3 regions of the Actinomadura sp. 3N508 genome follow, and region 1 is predicted to be linked to each of the others. Evidence: predicted binding sites of a transcription regulator. Region 1 holds the regulator's gene; each other region holds the start of a gene.
The links. The regulator HrcA, encoded in region 1, represses chaperone genes, less so after heat shock. The targets are predictions, from matches to a motif close to TTGGCACTCTCNNNNNGAGAGTGCCAA.
Positions count from the first base shown of each region.

Region 1 (5,683 bases):
GCCATCAGGACCGCGGCCGCCGCGACACCGGCCGTCGACGTGCGCAGGACGGTCGGGCCGAGCCGGGTGGGGCGCCCGCCCGCTGCGGCGAGCCGGTCCAGCTCGCCGTCGGTGATCCCGCCCTCGGGGCCGACCACGACCACGATGTCGCCCTCCGCGGGCGGCTCGGCGGCGCTGAGCGGCGCGTCGGCCTCCTCGTGCAGGACGAGCGCCAGCGACGCCGCGGCGACCCGCCCGGCCACGTCATCGGTGGACGCCAGGCCGGCGATCTCGGGGAAGCGGCTGCGGCGCGCCTGCTTGCCGGCCTCGCGAGCCGCGTTGCGCCAGCGTGAGAGGGCCTTCTCGCGGCGTTCGGGCCGCCACTGCGTGACGCACCGCGCCGCCGACCACGGGACGATCTCGTCGACCCCGGCCTCGGTCATCGTCTCGACGGCCAGCTCGCCCCGGTCGCCCTTCGGGAGCGCCTGGACGACCACGATGCGCGGCGAGGGCGGCGGCTGCCGGTGCCGGGCCAGCACGTCGAGGGTGAGGGACGCGCGGCCCACATCGGTGACGACGCATTCGGCGAGGAGGCCCGCGCCGTCGGTCAGGTCGACGCGCTCACCGGCCCGCAGCCGCCGCACGGTCGCCGCGTGCCGCCCTTCGGGCCCGTCGAGGACGACGCCGCCGGAGCGTTCCAGCGCGTCCGTCGCGGCGAGGAAGACCGGCGGGCTCATGCGCGTCCCCTGTCGGTGTCACTGGTCGCCATGCTCTGAGGTTCGGTCGCCGTGCGCTGACGGGCCGCGGCGGCCTTCCTCGTAGGCCGCCGCCACCGTTCTTCAGTGCTGGTTGAAGACGTCCTTGAGGCGGGAGAACATGCCGCGCTGCCCCGGCGCGAACTTGCCGGGCGGGCGCTCCTCGCCGCGCAGCGCGGCGAGCTGGCGCAGCAGCTCCTCCTGCTCCTCGTCGAGCCGGTTCGGCGTCTCCACGTTCACATGGATCATCAGGTCGCCGCGGCCGCTCTCGTTGAGGTGCCGGACGCCCCGGTTGTACAGCGTGATCACCTGCCCGGACTGCGTGCCGGGCTTGATGTCGACGCTCTCGGCGGCGTCCAGGGTCTCGATCGTGACGCTGGTGCCGAGCGCCGCCGCGGTCATCGGGATCTCGACCGTGCAGTGCAGGTCGTCGCCCTCCCGCTCGAAGATCGGGTGCGGCTTCTCCACGATCTGCAGGAACAGGTCGCCGGGCGGGCCGCCGCCGGGACCGACCTCGCCCTCCCCGGCGAGCTGGATGTGGATGCCGTTCTCCACGCCCGCCGGGATCTTGACCTTGACGGTCCGGCGGGTGCGGACGCGGCCGTCGCCCGAGCACTCGGTGCACGGGTTGCGGATCACCGAGCCGAACCCGCCGCACGCCGGGCAGGGCCGGGCCGTCATGACCTGGCCGAGGAACGAGCGCTGGACCTGCTGCACCTCGCCGCGCCCGTGGCACGTCTCGCACGTGTCCGGGTGGGTGCCGGGCGCGCAGCCCGACCCCTCGCAGCCGGTGCAGACCACGGCGGTGTCGATGGACAGCTCGCGGGTCGTGCCGAAGGCGGTCTCGCCGAGGTCGAGCTCCACCGGCAGCGTCGCGTTCCGGCCGCGCCGGGCCCGGGTCCGGGGGCCCCGGGACGTCGCGGTGCCGAAGAACGCGTCCATGATGTCGCTGAACGGGAACCCGGCGCCGCCGAAGCCGCCGGCGCCGCCCGCCCCGCCGCCGGGCGCGAACGGGTCGGCGCCCAGGTCGTACATCTCGCGCTTCTTCGGGTCGGAGAGCACCTCGTAGGCCTGGGTGATCTCCTTGAACCTGTCCTGGGTCTCCGGATCCGGGTTGACGTCCGGGTGGAGTTCCCGCGCGAGCCGGCGATAGGCCCTCTTGACCTCGTCGGCGCTGGCGTCCCGCCGGACGCCCAGGGTCGCGTAGTAGTCGTTGGCCACTTACGACCCCGCCAGGATCTGTCCCACGTAGCGTGCCACTGCCCGTACCGCTCCCATCGTGCTGGGGTAATCCATGCGTGTAGGCCCGAGCACTCCAAGCCGGGCCAGGGTGAGGTCGCCCACGCCGTAGTCGGCGGCGACGACCGAGGTCGACCGGAGCCCCAGATCGGGGTTCTCGGTGCCGATCCGCACCGTAACTTTAGAGGAGTCGCCGGTCTCGCCGAGCAGCCGCATCAGCACCACCTGCTCTTCGAGCGCCACGAGCACCTCCCTCAGGCTCTGCGAGAAGTCCACCGCGGCGAGGTTGGCCGCACCCGCGAAGACGATCTTCTCTTCGTGCTTCTCGACGAGGGTCTCCAGCAGCACCGACAGCACCGCCGCGGCGAGCGGACGCTCGTCGGCGCCCACCTTGTCGGGCAGGTCCGCCACCGCGGTGGGGACGTCGCCGAGGCCGAGCCCGTCGAGGCACGTGTTGAGCAACGCCCGCAGGTGCCCGATTGATTCCTCCGACACCGAGCCGCCCGCCTCGATCACCCGCTGCTCGACCCGCCCGGTGTTGGTGATCAGGACGAGCAGCAGCCGCCCCTCCGCGACCGGGACCAGCTCGACGTGCCGCACCGACGAGCGCGTCAGCGACGGGTACTGCACGACGGCGACCTGCCGGGTGAGCTGCGCGAGAAGGCGCACCGTCCGGCCGACGACGTCGTCGAGGTCGTACGCGCCGGACAGGAACGTCTCGATCGCGCGGCGCTCGGCGATCGACAGCGGCTTGATCGTGGACAGCCGGTCGACGAACAGCCGGTAGCCCTTGTCGGTGGGGACGCGTCCGGCGCTGGTGTGCGGCTGGGTGATGTACCCCTGCTCCTCCAGCACCGCCATGTCGTTGCGGATGGTGGCCGGGGACACGCCGAGGTTGTGCCGGTCCGCGAGCGCCTTCGAGCCCACCGGCTCGTTGGTGGAGACGAAGTCTTCCACGATGGCGCGCAGGACGGCGAGCTTCCGGTCGTCCAGCACCTGGTCACCTCCTTCGTACCGCCGGGGCCCGGCGCCGCGCGCCGCTGGCACTCCATACTCCCGAGTGCCAATTGTACGGCCCGGAGCCCCGGTCTGGAGTGTCCGCGCGGACTCGGCGCACGGCGGCGCGATCCTATCCGTTCCGGACACAGGCTCCCATTCCTGTAGGACGCGCCCGCCCCGCCCCCGGAGGACCGTCCGGAGGTCCCGTCCGGCTCCCCGGGTCGAGGCACGCGCCACGCCGAAGGAAGAGGGGCGACGCCTTACGGACGTCCCGCCGGGTTAATGTGCGGACCCGTGCGCAGTAAGAACTACGGAAACGATGTGCTGGCCGGCGACTGGCGCAGGCCCCGCAAGGGCCAGATCCCCGAGGTCCCGGCCGAGCCGGGCCTGGTCGCCGAGGACCCCGACAGCGGTTTCTGCGGCGCCGTCGTCGGCTGCGACAAGTTCGGCGTCACTCTGGAGGACCGGTTCGGCAAGCGGCGCGTGTTCCCGCTGACCAAGTCCGGTTTCCTGATCGACGGCAAGCCCGTCACGCTCGTCCGGCCCAGCGCGGCGCCGAGCGGGCGGCCGGCGCGGTCGGCGTCGGGTTCCATCGCCGTCCGGGGGCTGCGGGCGAAGGTGGCCAAGGAGAGCCGGATCTACGTGGAGGGCGTCCACGACGCGGAGCTGGTCGAGAAGATCTGGGGCCATGATCTGCGGGTCGAGGGCGTCGTCGTGGAGTACCTCGAAGGGGTGGACGACCTGCCCGCCATCGTCGAGGAGTTCGAGCCGGACGGCGACCGCCGCCTCGGCGTGCTCGTCGACCATCTCGTGGACGGCTCCAAGGAGTCCCGGATCGCCGCGCAGATCTCCTCGCCGCACGTCCTCGTCACAGGGCACCCGTTCATCGACATCTGGGAGGCGGTCAAGCCCGCCTGCGTGGGCATCCGCGCCTGGCCGCGCATCCCCCGCGGCATCCCCTGGAAGGAAGGCGTCATCGCCGAACTCGGCTGGGGCGACGACACGGGCGCGGCCTGGAAACGCATCCTGGGCTCGGTCAACAACTACACAGACCTGGAGCCCGCTCTCCTAGGCCGCGTAGAAGAACTCATCGACTTCGTCACGTGTTGACCCAGGGGTTCCTCAGGTCAGGTCGCGGACCACGGCGTCGGCCAGGAGGCGGCCTTGCTGAGTGAGGACCGCGCGGCCCTTCTCGTAGGGGGCCGGGTCTAGGAGGCCGTCGTCGATCGCCTTGCGGGCGGCCTTGTCGTCCAGCAGGTCGGTGGGGCAGCCCTGGGCGAGGCGGAGTTCGAGCATGATCCGCTCGATGCGCCGGTCGTCGTCGTCCAGGACCTCCCTGGCGTGCGCGGGGCTTGCGCCTTCCGCTAGGCGGGACGCATAGGCGGCCGGGTGTTTGACGTTCCACCAGCGGGTCCCGCCGACGTGGCTGTGCGCGCCCGGCCCGATGCCCCACCAGTCGGCGCCGGTCCAATACAGCATGTTGTGGCGGCAGGCGGCGCTGGAATCGGTGGCCCAGTTGGAGATCTCGTACCAGTGCAGGCCGTGGGCGGTCAGCGTTTCGTCGGCGATCAGGTAGCGGTCGGCCATGGCGTCGTCGTCGGGGGCCGTCAGCTCACCCCTTCGCACCTGGGCCGCCAGGCGCGTGCCGTCCTCGACGATGAGCGCGTACGCCGACACATGGTCTGGCTCGGCTTTCAGGGCGGCTTCCAGGGAGGCTCGCCAGTCGTCGTCGGTTTCGCCTGGGGTGCCGTAGATGAGGTCCAGGTTGATGTGCTCGAAGCCTGCCTTGCGCGTCCAGTCGACTACTTGCGGGACGCGTCCCGGCGTATGAGCACGCTCCAGGACGGCCAGGACGTGCTCGCGCGCGCTCTGCATGCCGTACGAGACGCGCGTGAAACCGACTTCCCGCAGCCTCGCGACGTACCTTTCGTCCACCGACTCGGGATTCGCTTCGGTCGTTACCTCCGCGCCTGGCGAGAGGCCGAATTCGGCGTCGATCGCGTCCAGGACGCGCCCCAGATCATCCGGCGGCAGAAGGGTCGGGGTGCCTCCGCCCACGAAGACCGTCTCGACGGGCAGGTCCGTGTCGCCCAGCACTCGGCGGGCCATCCGGACTTCTGCGATGGCGGTGTCGGCGTAGGAGTCGCGGCTCGCCCCCGGCCCAAGCTCCGTCGCCGTGTAGGTGTTGAAATCGCAGTACCCGCAGCGCGTCACGCAGAACGGCACGTGCACGTAGAACGCGAACGGCCGCGTCCCCAGGCCGTCGAGGGCGCGGCCGGGCAGCGCACCGTCCGCCGGTACGGGTTCGCCATCAGGAAGGGTCGAGGGCACGCCTCAAGTCTGCCCTGCCCAGACCCCTGCCCCGTCCTGTCCGGTCCGGTTCGGTCCGCCTAGGCGTCGCTCAGCTTGTCGCGGAGCCAGTCCGGGATGTGCTCATCGGTGCGGGGGAAGCGGTTGAGGTCCTTGACGTACGCGGACGACGTGAGCGGCGGCGTGAAGTCGGGTTCGCCGTCGTAGTCGAACTCGGCGCTGAACCGGCCCGAGCGCTCGACCTGGAGGCGGGCGGTGAACCAGGCGCCCTTGCCCTGCCGGTACATGGCGCGGCGCAGCTCGTCCATCTTCCCGACGGCCTGGCCGGGCGGCATGGCCGTGCGGCGCTCGCCGTCCGGGCCCTCGACCTCCAGGGAGGCGCTGTCGATGCCGACCGTCGC
Region 1 covers NZ_JBIRAX010000008.1:362,835-368,517, reverse strand. Annotated here, with positions in the region: gene ACH34S_RS28165 (16S rRNA (uracil(1498)-N(3))-methyltransferase) at 1-716, opposite strand, end outside; gene dnaJ (molecular chaperone DnaJ) at 819-1,955, opposite strand; gene hrcA (heat-inducible transcriptional repressor HrcA) at 1,956-2,969, opposite strand; gene ACH34S_RS28150 (DUF3097 domain-containing protein) at 3,267-4,082, shown strand; gene hemW (radical SAM family heme chaperone HemW) at 4,095-5,303, opposite strand; gene ACH34S_RS28140 (hypothetical protein) at 5,363-5,683, opposite strand, start outside.

Region 2 (5,683 bases), on a different contig from region 1:
GGAGCTTTCCTGGGGTTACTACGTGGTGTAGCTGATCCACTTCGTGGCGTTCTCGTTTTTCTTCCGTCCCACACCCGACGAAGGGGCGGAAACAGCTCATTGATCAACAGACAGCATGTTCGACATCAAAAGGCAAGACCCCCGTCCGTGCGGACGGGGGTCTGCCGATGCTCTCCGGTGTCGCCGACAGGCGCCGGAATCAGTGGCCGTGGCCGTGCCCGTGGCCGTGACCGCCGGCGGCCTCCTCGGCCTCCTCCGGCTTGTCGACCACGAGCGCCTCGGTCGTGAGCAGCATGCCCGCGATCGAGCCGGCGTTGGTGACGGCGCTGCGCGTCACCTTCACCGGGTCGATGACACCCTGCGCGACCAGGTCGCCGTACTCGTCGGTGGCGGCGTTGTAGCCGTGGCCCGGCTGCAGCAGGCGCACCTTGGAGACGACGACGTAGCCCTCCTGGCCGGCGTTCTCGGAGATCCAGCGCAGCGGCTCGTCCAGCGCGCGGCGGACGGCCTCCGCGCCGGTCGCCTCGTCGCCGGACAGCCCGAGGGCGTCGAAGCCCTCCTTGGCGACGTGCACCAGGGCGGCGCCGCCGCCGGCGACGATGCCCTCCTCGATCGCCGCGCGGGTCGCCGAGATGGCGTCCTCCAGGCGGTGCTTCTTCTCCTTCAGCTCCACCTCGGTGGCGGCGCCGACACGCAGCACGCAGACGCCCCCGGCCAGCTTGGCGAGGCGCTCCTGCAGCTTCTCCCGGTCCCAGTCGGAGTCGGAGTTCTCGATCTCGACCTTGATCTGGTTGATCCGGGCGGTGATGTCGTCCGCGGCGCCCTCACCGTCGACGATGGTGGTGGCGTCCTTGGTGACGGTGATGCGGCGGGCGCGGCCGAGGTCTTCCAGGCCGATGGAGTCGAGCTTGAGGCCGATGGCCTCGCTGACGACCTGGCCGCCGGTGAGGGTGGCCATGTCGCCCAGCATCGCCTTGCGGCGGTCGCCGAAGCCCGGCGCCTTCACCCCGACGGACAGGAACGTCCCGCGGATCTTGTTGGCGACGAGCAGGGCCAGCGCCTCGCCCTCGACGTCCTCGGCCACCACGAGCAGCGGCTTCTTGGTCTGGGCGACCTTCTCGGCCAGCGGCAGGAACTCCTGCACGTTGGAGATCTTGCCGTCCACGATGAGCACGTAGGCGTCCTCCAGGACGGCCTCCATGCGCTCGGGGTCGGTCACCATGTGCGGCGACAGGTAGCCCTTGTCGAACTGGAGGCCCTCGGTGAACTCCAGCTCCAGGCCCATCGTGTGGGCCTCTTCGACGGTGATGACGCCGTCCTTGCCGACCTTCTCGAACGCCTCCGCGATCAGCTCGCCGATCTTCGGGTCCTGCGCGGAGATGGTCGCGACGTGCGCGATCTCGTCCTTCTCGACGATCTCGCGGGCCGACTTGAGCAGCTGGTCGGACACGTACTGGGCGGCGGCGTCGATGCCGCGCTTGAGCGCGAGCGGCGACGCGCCGGCCGCCACGTTGCGGGTGCCCTCCCGGACCATCGCCTGCGCGAGGACGGTCGCCGTGGTGGTGCCGTCGCCCGCGATGTCGTTGGTCTTGGTCGCCACTTCCTTGGCGAGCTGGGCCCCGAGGTTCTCGTAGGGGTCCTCCAGCTCGACCTCGCGGGCGATGGTGACGCCGTCGTTGGTGATCGTCGGCGCGCCGAACTTCTTGTCGATGACGACGTTGCGGCCGCGCGGGCCGATCGTCACCTTGACGGCGTCCGCGAGAGCGTTGACGCCGCGCTCAAGAGCCCGGCGAGCGTCCTCCTCGAACTCCAGGATCTTCGCCATGCGGATACTCCTCTTTACGCGATCCGCCCCGACCGGCCCGCCGAAGGCGGCGCCGACCGGGGCGGGTGCATCACGTTCTCGGTGATTACTTCTCGATGACCGCGAGCACGTCGCGGGCCGAGAGGACGAGGTACTCCTCGTTGTTGTACTTGACCTCGGTGCCGCCGTACTTGCTGTAAAGCACGACCTCGCCGACCTTGACGTCGACGGGCACGCGCTCGCCCTTGTCGTCGACCCGGCCCGGGCCAACCGCGATGACGGTCCCCTCCTGGGGCTTCTCCTTCGCGGTGTCCGGGATCACCAGGCCCGACGCGGTGGTGGTCTCGGCCTCAAGCGGCTGGACGACGATACGGTCCTCAAGCGGCTTGAGAACAACCTTGGTGGCGGTCGTCACGATCTGACCTCCCCTTCGATTGGTCCTCGGCCGGCCATGGCGGGCCGGCCAGCACATGTGACAGAAGAGGCGACCCTGGACCGGCCTGTCGTCGCGGGTGCCAGACCGACCTTCGTCGCTGTTGTTGGCACTCTCCCTCGGAGAGTGCCAGTCATGGAGACTATGCCGTGGCCGGTAAGCAGTCAACACGGACACGGGGAGGCCGGGAGCCGTTTGCCCGTGTTCACCGCAGGCTAACTTCACGTGCCGCCAACTGGCCGAACAGGGGTCACCGCTGGCCCTCCCCTGCCCGTCCGCGTGCGCCGCTAACGTCCTTCCATGGACATCGCGTCGTTCCGGGCTCTGCTCGGCCCGTCCGGTCAGGCGCTGCTCGGCGAGGCGGCGGGGCTGGACGTGAGCGAGGACGGTCTGCTCGCGGCGGCGTCCCGGCTCCGCGAACGGCACGATCCGGCGCTCGTCGCCGCCGCGCTCACGCAGGTGCGGTTGCGCATGCGGGCGCGGGCGAAGTTCGGCGACGACGCCGATCGCATGTACTTCACCCAGGCGGGGCTGGAGCAGTCGACACGGGCGAGTGTGGCGTCGCATCGCGCGCGACGGTTCGCTGACCGTCTGCCTGGCGCGCGTGTGCTGGAACTGGGGTGCGGGATAGGCGCCGACCTCATCGCACGCGCGCGCTTGGGCCTGGTCGGGGAAGGTGTGGAACTCGACCCGCTGACGGCTGAGGTGGCGCTGGCGAACGTGGCCTCCCTTGGGCTGGACGGTCTCGCCTCTGTACGCGTGGGTGATGCGACCAAGGGAGAGGTGGACGGGTTCGATGCCGTCTTCGCCGATCCTGGACGGCGCACGGCACGAGGCAGGGTTTTCGATCCTCGCGCGTATGAGCCGCCGCTGGACGTCGTCCTGGACAAGGGCTCTCGGGCGCCGGGGGCATGCGTGAAGGTCGCCCCTGGCATTCCGCACGAGGCCGTCCCAGACGGGGCAGAGGCCGAGTGGGTCTCCGTGGGCGGAGACGTCAAGGAAGCGGCCCTGTGGCTAGGCGACCTCGCCGGGGACGTTGGTCGGCGGGCCACGCTGCTCTCGTCCGACGGCGATGCGCAGGTGTCGACGCTCACCCCGCAGGGGCTGGGCGAACCGGACGTCCGCGCCTGGGGCCGCTATCTGTACGAGCCTGATGGGGCCGTGATCCGCGCCCATCTCGTCGGTGAGGTCGCGGCGCTGGTCGACGGAGGGCTCGCGGACCCGCGCATCGCGTACGTCACGTCCGACGAGCTGCGCCCGACGCCGTTCGCGTCCGCGTACGAGATAGAGGACGTGCTGCCGTTCTCGGTCAAGCGCCTGCGCGCGGAGGTGCGGCGGCGAGGCGTCGGCGTGCTCACCGTGAAGAAGCGCGGCTCGGCGGTCGACGTCGACCGGCTGCGCCGCGACCTCGGCTTCGGCGGCCGCCGCACGCCGCGCGGCCCGGCGGCGGAGCTGACGCTCGTGGTGACCCGTGTCGGGCGGGACCCGGTCGCGCTCCTCACACGTCCCGTCCGGTGACCTGGGACCCGCCCGGAGCGGTGCGCGGCGGCGATCGAGTCCAAAGATCTTCCCGCCGTCCGGTCGCGCCAAGCGAGACCGGGCGACGCGCAACGTCCGGGCAAATCATCGTCCCTTTCCGGTATCGCTTCACCGGCGATTGCGGGCGCCCGGCAAGGCCGTAACAGCGCATGCAAATCGACGCGCCGGGTCGGGGCGGACGGAAAACACCAAGCCGGGTTCGGCGGCGGGGGCTTCGGCGCTCCCGAATACGCCACCGAAATGGCCTGAGCCCGCCGGAACGGTATGACATTCCGCTGACACGTGTCGCCGAGGCCGTATGCGAGTGCCGTCCGCCAACTGCCCATGTCGGACGAGATGTACGGACAGAACGCTGGCCCGAGACGGCCCGCGCCAGGCCCGCCCGGCTCACTCATCGCCACAATCAGCACGATTGGCACAAAGCGGTAAAATGCCTAGCTGCCGGAGAACTCTCGCTATTCGCCCCAGCCGGGTAACAGGCACATTACACAGAACTCACAATGTTCTCTGCTCCCCGTTATAGGGACCCCCCGTAAGCACTACAGTGGCGGCTCCAGAGATTCATTGCCGTGCGTCATTTCGTCGCGCCGGCACACGAAGGAGCATCGGGTGGAAACGAATCACAACTTCCTGCAGACGGGGGGTCAACCGGTCTCGGATCGGATGCGGGAGTTGCTCGCCCGTGCGGCGCAGGACCACGTCTATGAACAGCGCTCACAGGGTCAGGTCCTCGACGAGATTCGGCAGCGGCTGGAAGGGATGGAGTGGCTGCTCCGTGAGGTCCGCGAGCGGGAGCTGAGCGGGCTGACCGGGCAACTCGACAGCGTCCGCGGGCAGATGGACGAGATGGCGGGCAAGCCCCCGGAGTGGATCGAGGGGCTGGCCGAGCACCTCGAGGCGTTCGGCGAGCGGGTCAAACCCGTCGCCGAACTGCCCGCGCTGTGGGCCGACGTCGGTGTCGTCGCCGAGAACGTCGACGAGGGCCTGACCCGCATCCAGGCCGTCCTCGACTCCGCGCAGCAGATCGCCGACGCCACGCAGCAGGCGTCGCAGCGCATGGACGAGATGACCAAGCGGCTCGACAAGCTCCAGGGCAGCATGGAGGCCGCGTCCGTCCGGTTCAACCGGCTCGACAAGTCGCTGGCGGAGCTCGGCCACCGGTCCGAGCGGCTCGAGCACTCGATCAACGCCGTCACCGCGCGGGTCGACCAGGCGCTCGGCGAGATGGCCGAGCGGATGGAGCAGGGCCTGGAGGCGGTCAACGGCCGGGTCGAGGGCGTCGGCGGCCGGCTCGACGGGCTCGACGGGCGGCTGGACGGCGTCGACGGCCGCCTCGAAGGGGTGTCCGGCAAGCTGGAGGGCCTGGACGGCAGGTTCGAGGGCATCGACGGCCGCATCGACGGCGTCGGCGAGCGGATCACCCGGCTCCCGGCCACGCTGGAGATCGCCGAGGTGCACCGGCTGCTGGGCGAGCTCGTCCAGCGCGCCCCGGCCGACCACGGCGACCGCTTCGACGCGCTGGAGAAGCACCTCGCCGAGGCCGTCGTCCCGCTGGTCGAGGAGCTGCGCGCCCGGCCGGACCGCGACGAGATCAGGGCGTCGATGGCGCAGATCGCCGAGGCGGCCTACGGCGACGTCGCCAAGCGCATGGACGAGTTCTCCCGCCGGTTCGAGGACGTGCACGACGACGTCCGCAAACGCGTCGAGGGCATCCACGACAACGTCGCCAAGCGGGTCGACGGGGCACTGGAGGAGTTCACCACGCAGGTCGAGATCGTGTCCCGCCGCGTCGAGTCGGTGCACGCCGACGTCACCAAGCAGGTCGAGTCCGTGCACACGGAGGTGTCGCGGCAGATCAGCGGCGTCCACGACGACTTCGGCAAGCGGATCGGCGACATCCACACCGA
Region 2 covers NZ_JBIRAX010000001.1:1,096,491-1,102,173, forward strand. Annotated here, with positions in the region: gene groL (chaperonin GroEL) at 200-1,825, opposite strand; gene groES (co-chaperone GroES) at 1,911-2,222, opposite strand; gene ACH34S_RS04990 (SAM-dependent methyltransferase) at 2,538-3,755, shown strand; gene ACH34S_RS04995 (hypothetical protein) at 4,386-5,683, shown strand, end outside.
Region 2: a site for HrcA is predicted at 2,344-2,370, ahead of groES (co-chaperone GroES). Genes of this name have one in related genera too.

Region 3 (5,683 bases), on a different contig from region 1:
AGCCGCCGAGTGCGGAGAAGACCCAGAGCAGGGCGAGCACGCAGTTGGCGATCGTCGGAATCGCCGGCGAGATCCACCAGCTGTTCGGACGCCCGGGCGTGGCCTGCACGAAATGGAACGTACCTCGCGGCGGCAGGGCCCGTGAAGCCCTGGCCGGAAGGGCCTGGGCGAGCGCGAAGGCCGCGCATCAGGTGATCTCTTTGGCCTCGTGCAGGTTCATGTCCATGACGATCGCCGTCATGACGGCCATGGTCCGCAGCGGGTCGGGAACGGGGTCGAAGATCTCCACGGCGTACTTGTCGGCCGTCGTCAGCAGGTGGGTGGCGAGGCCGGCCCATTTCTTCCGGACGTGGGCGACCTTGGAGCCGTCGGTGTCGGTCACCTCGAAATTGTTCCGGGGCACGTCGACCGAGACGGCGCCGATCAGGGTTCCTTCGCCGTCGTAGACGACATAGCGGCGCCCGACCCGTTCGGTGACGAACGAGCCGAAGGCGTCGCCGTCCGGGTTGAGGATCTCGGTGTATTCCCGTCCCCGCTGCTTGTCGATGATCAGGACGGGAGCTCCGTCGGGGGTCGTCAGCACGACGGCCCGGGCGTCGAGGTTCGATTTGCCGGCGAGCACGCCCCGCATGTCGGCGCGTCCCTGGTCGTCGGTTGGGGCCGCGACGGCGAGGACGATGCCATCGCGGTCGAGCACCCTGTACCTCGATTTGGCGAACGGGCCCCGCCGAGGCTGTTCGACCTTGAGCACCGAGGAGCTGAACACTTCGTTCACGCGTTCTCCCGTCTCATCGGCCGCTCAGGCGACCTTCTGTTCACGTCCCGGCGGCGCGTCGGCACTTGCGGGCGCGCCACTCCGTCCAACCGGCGATCCTGCCAAGCCCGGCCCCTCAGTGGAAGCACATTCCGGGGTCGGCCGGCCTCGGCGGAGGCCGGTCGCCCGGTTGACCTGCGGCAGGCGGTTGTGAGTGTGCCGTCAGGGGAACCGACTTGTGTCCGCGGGAATGCGCCGCCGTCCACGGGCACGTCCGATGACGGTTGCTTTTCACCCCCTGGCAGCCGGTTGCCCGCCTGCGTGTCCCTGGCGCGGGTCGCCTCCGGTGGTCGTGCGTCATGGGGTTTCGGGGTCATCAGGCGAAGACGTCGGGGACGCTCTTGCCTTCGTAGAGGATCAGGTCGAGGGCGATCGGTGCCGCTATGACGAGAATGCGCAGCGGGTCGGGCGGGCTGTGGAAGAACGTCACCGCGTACCGGTCCGCGGTGGTGAGCAGTTCTGTCGCCGCGCCCTTCCACTTCTTGTCCACCTGCGCGACGTGGGTTCCGGCGGTGTCGAGCACTTTGAACTTGCGGGCGAGCCTGTTGCCCTCCAGGCGCCCGACAGGCTGTTCCGCCGCGTTGAGCAGCTGATACAGCCATTGGTAGCGGTCCTGCCGGATCGAGCCGTGCAGGACGCCGTCCGGTGTGCTGACCCAGGTCGAGCGGGCGTTCTTCGGGCGTTCGATCGCCAGTACCGGTGTGCCCCGGGCGTCCTCGACCTGGACGGTCCGCTGGCCGCCGCCGTCGAGCATGACCGCCCGCCACGCCTGGCGCCGGAGCGACACCTCGCGCTCTTCGGCCCTGGCCACCAGGACGCCGCCCGCGTCGAACACCTTGTACTGGGACTTCGCGGAAGGGACTCGTCGCGGCTGGTCGATCCTGAGCACGGGAGAACTGAAGAGATCGCTCACATGTCCCCTTAACGCTGTGCTGCTGCGGGGGCGTCCGGTCCGGGACTGCGCCGCCCCCGGCACCGGGCCGAACGCCCTGATCATCTTGTGGGACGTGTGAGCGTCCACGCAGGTTCGCCTGGCCGCGCGGCGGAATGCGCGAATGCCGAAGGGACGGCCCCGTGCGGGACCGTCCCTTCGGATGCGTGCCGAGTCGGACGCCAGGACCTGATCGGGTCGGATCAGAAGTCCATGCCGCCGGCGTCGGGCATGCCGCCCGCCGGGGCCGGGTTCTTCTCCGGCTTCTCGGCGATGACCGCCTCGGTGGTCAGGAACAGCGCGGCGATCGACGACGCGTTCTGCAGCGCGGACCGGGTCACCTTGGCCGGGTCGAGAATCCCCGCCTCGAACATGTTGGTGTACTCGCCGGTCGCGGCGTTGAGGCCCTCACCCGGGGTCAGGTTGCGGACCCGCTCCACCACGACGCCGCCCTCAAGGCCGGCGTTCACGGCGATCTGCTTCAGCGGCTCCTCCAGAGCGCGCTTGACGATGTTCGCGCCGGTGGCCTCGTCGCCGGTGAGCTCCAGCTTGTCGAACGCCTTGGTGCCGGCCTGCAGCAGCGCCACGCCACCACCGGGGACGATGCCCTCCTCGACCGCGGCCTTCGCGTTGCGGACGGCGTCCTCGATGCGGTGCTTGCGCTCCTTGAGCTCCACCTCGGTCGCGGCACCGGCCTTGATCACCGCGACACCGCCCGCGAGCTTGGCCAGGCGCTCCTGGAGCTTCTCGCGGTCGTAGTCGGAGTCGGTGTTGTCGATCTCGGTGCGGATCTGGTTGACCCGGCCCGCGATCTCGTTGGCGTCACCGGCGCCGTCCACGATGGTGGTCTCGTCCTTGGCGATGACGATCTTGCGCGCCCGGCCGAGCATGTCGACCGTGGTGTTCTCCAGCTTGAGGCCGACGTCCTCGCTGATGACCTGGCCGCCGGTCAGCGTGGCGATGTCGCCCAGCATGGCCTTGCGGCGGTCGCCGAAGCCCGGGGCCTTCACGGCCACGGACTTGAAGATCCCGCGGATCTTGTTGACGACCAGGGTGGCCAGGGCCTCGCCCTCGACGTCCTCCGCGATGATCAGCAGCGGCTTGCCGGACTGCATGACGCCCTCGAGGACGGGCAGCAGGTCCTTGTTGGCCGACACCTTGCCCTGAACGATCAGGATGTACGGGTCTTCGAGGACCGCCTCCATCCGCTCGGGGTCGGTCACGAAGTAGTGCGAGATGTAGCCCTTGTCGAAGCGCATCCCCTCGGTGAGCTCGAGCTCCAGACCGAAGGTCTGGCTCTCCTCGACCGTGATGACGCCTTCCTTGCCGACCTTGTCCATCGCCTCGGCGATCATCTCGCCGATCTGCGGGTCGCCGGCGGAGATGGAGGCCGTGGAGGCGATCTGCTCCTTGGTCTCCACGTCCTTGGCGAGCTTGGACAGCTCCTCGCTCACCCGCTCGACCGCGGACTCGATGCCGCGCTTCAGCGACATCGGGTTGGCGCCGGCCGCCACGTTCCGCAGGCCCTCGCGCACGAGCGCCTGGGCCAGGACGGTGGCGGTGGTGGTGCCGTCACCCGCGACGTCGTCGGTCTTCTTGGCGACTTCCTTGACGAGCTCGGCGCCGATCTTCTCCCACGGGTCCTCGAGCTCGATCTCCTTGGCGATCGACACACCGTCGTTCGTGATCGTGGGGGCGCCCCACTTCTTCTCCAGCACGACGTTGCGGCCCTTGGGACCAAGGGTCACCTTGACGGCGTCGGCGAGCTGGTTCATGCCGCGCTCAAGACCGCGGCGGGCCTCCTCGTCGAACGCGATCATCTTTGCAGCCATAGGCTCCAGTCCTCCCGGAACAAGGTGGCTTAGACGGATCGAGCCGACGCCCGCGACGGACGGCCCCCGCCGACGACTGCCATTCCGTCGCCGAACTGGGGCCTCATCGCCCCGACCCAGACTGTGAAGTTGTCACTCCCCACAGCAGAGTGCCAACCGTTTTTTAGCACTCTACCCTGCCGAGTGCAAGCAATGCGCATCGTCGTTGGCGGAACCGTCACCGGGCTGACCCAACCCGTTCTCACCTGCGTCGGAGCCGTGCTCGGCGACGTCAGGGGTGTGCGGCTGTGCCGGAGCGAGGGGTATGGGTGGCGCAAGTCGGTGCGCCGCGTGGCGAGGGGCGTGGCGGTTTGGGCGGGTTCGGGAGCGTCGCGGCGCTACGGCGGTGGGCGAACGCAAAACCCGGCCCCGAGGAAGTGTCGGGGCCGGGGTTTCGGTGTCAGCCGCCGGCTACGGCGGGGATGATCGAGATCTGGGCGCCGTCGGGGGTCGGGGTGTCGAGGCCGTCGGCGAAGCGGACGTCCTCGTCGCCGACGTAGACGTTGACGAAGCGGCGGATCTTGCCGGCGTCGTCGAGGATGCGGGCGGAGATGCCGGTGTAGCTGGCCTCCAGGTCGGCGACGACCGCGCGCAGGGTGGCGCCCTCGGCCTTCACCTCCGATTCGCCGCCGGTGTAGGTCCGCAGGATCGTCGGGATACGGACGGACACGCTGCTCATGGTGCTCCTTTTCAGGCGAGGCCCGCGGCGCGGAACGCTTCCAGGGACGGTGCGATGTTCGCGGACGGCGCGACGACGGGTGCGACGGCGTCCAGGGTCTTCAGGCCGTCCCCGGAGTTGATGATCACGGTTTCGGCGGACGGGTCGAGGGCCCCGGAGGCGATCAGCTTGCGGAGGGTCGCGACGGTGACGCCGCCCGCGGTCTCGCCGAAGATGCCCTCGGTGCGGGCGAGGAGGCGGATGCCCTCGACCACCTCGGCGTCGCTGACGTCCTCGACGGAGCCGTTGGTGCGGCGGGTGACGTCCAGGACGTACGGGCCGTCGGCGGGGTTGCCGATCGCGAGGGACTTGGCGATCGTGTCGGGCTTCACCGGGCGGATCACGTCGTGGCCCGCCTTGAAGGCGTCGGCGACCGGGGCGCAGCCGGTGGCCTGGGCGCCGAAGACCCGGTAGGGCTTGTCCTCGACGAGGTTCAGCTTGATCAGTTCCTGGAAGGCCTTGTCGATCTTGGTGAGCTGGGAGCCGGACGCGACCGGGACGACGATCTGGTCCGGCAGCCGCCAGCCGAGCTGCTCGGCGATCTCGTAGCCGAGGGTCTTGGAGCCCTCCGCGTAGTAGGGCCGGACGTTGACGTTGACGAACGCCCAGTCGTCCTGCTCCCCGGCGATCTCGGAGGCGAGGCGGTTGACGTCGTCGTAGTTGCCGTCGACGGTGACGAACGTCCCGCCGTAGACCGCGGTCGTGATGATCTTCTGCGCTTCGAGGTTCGACGGGACGAACACGGCGCTGCGGATCCCGGCGCGGGCCGCCGCGGCGGCGACGGCGTTGGCGAGGTTGCCGGTGGACGGGCAGGCCAGCACCTTGAAGCCGAGCTCGCGGGCGGCGGCGAGCGCCACGGCGACGACGCGGTCCTTGAACGAGTGGGTCGGGTTGCCGCTGTCGTCCTTCACCCAGAGACTCTGCAGGCCGAGGCTCTCGGCGAGGTTGTCGGCGCGGACCAGGCGGGTGAAGCCGGGCTCGGTGTTGGGTGTCTCCGTGATGGAGGACGGGACGGGCAGCAGGCCCTTGTAGCGCCAGATGTTGCGCGGACCGGACTCGATGCTCGCGCGCGTGACTCCCCCGAAGTCGTAGGCGATCTCCAGGGGGCCGAAACACTCTTCACAGGCGTAGTGAGGCCCGAGATCGCGGGCCGCGCCGCACTCGCGGCAGCTGAGGCCGGTGGCCGGTCCGAGGTCTGCGGCAGGCGTGATGGCCATGAGAGCGAGGCCTTTCTTCCCATCTTTCCTGCGCCACCTTGGTCGCAGGCCGGAGTTGGCACCATCTCCCGGCCGGCCTCGCAGGATCGCGAGCGCGCCTGAGCCGGGTGGTTGCCGGGGCTTCGTCGGGCC
Region 3 covers NZ_JBIRAX010000011.1:326,756-332,438, reverse strand. Annotated here, with positions in the region: gene ACH34S_RS33790 (hypothetical protein) at 1-109, opposite strand, end outside; gene ACH34S_RS33785 (phospholipid scramblase-related protein) at 188-775, opposite strand; gene ACH34S_RS33780 (phospholipid scramblase-related protein) at 1,131-1,727, opposite strand; gene groL (chaperonin GroEL) at 1,949-3,577, opposite strand; gene ACH34S_RS33770 (MoaD/ThiS family protein) at 4,017-4,295, opposite strand; gene thrC (threonine synthase) at 4,307-5,551, opposite strand; SAM riboswitch class I at 5,568-5,683, opposite strand, start outside.
Region 3: a site for HrcA is predicted at 3,707-3,733, ahead of groL (chaperonin GroEL). Genes of this name have one in related genera too.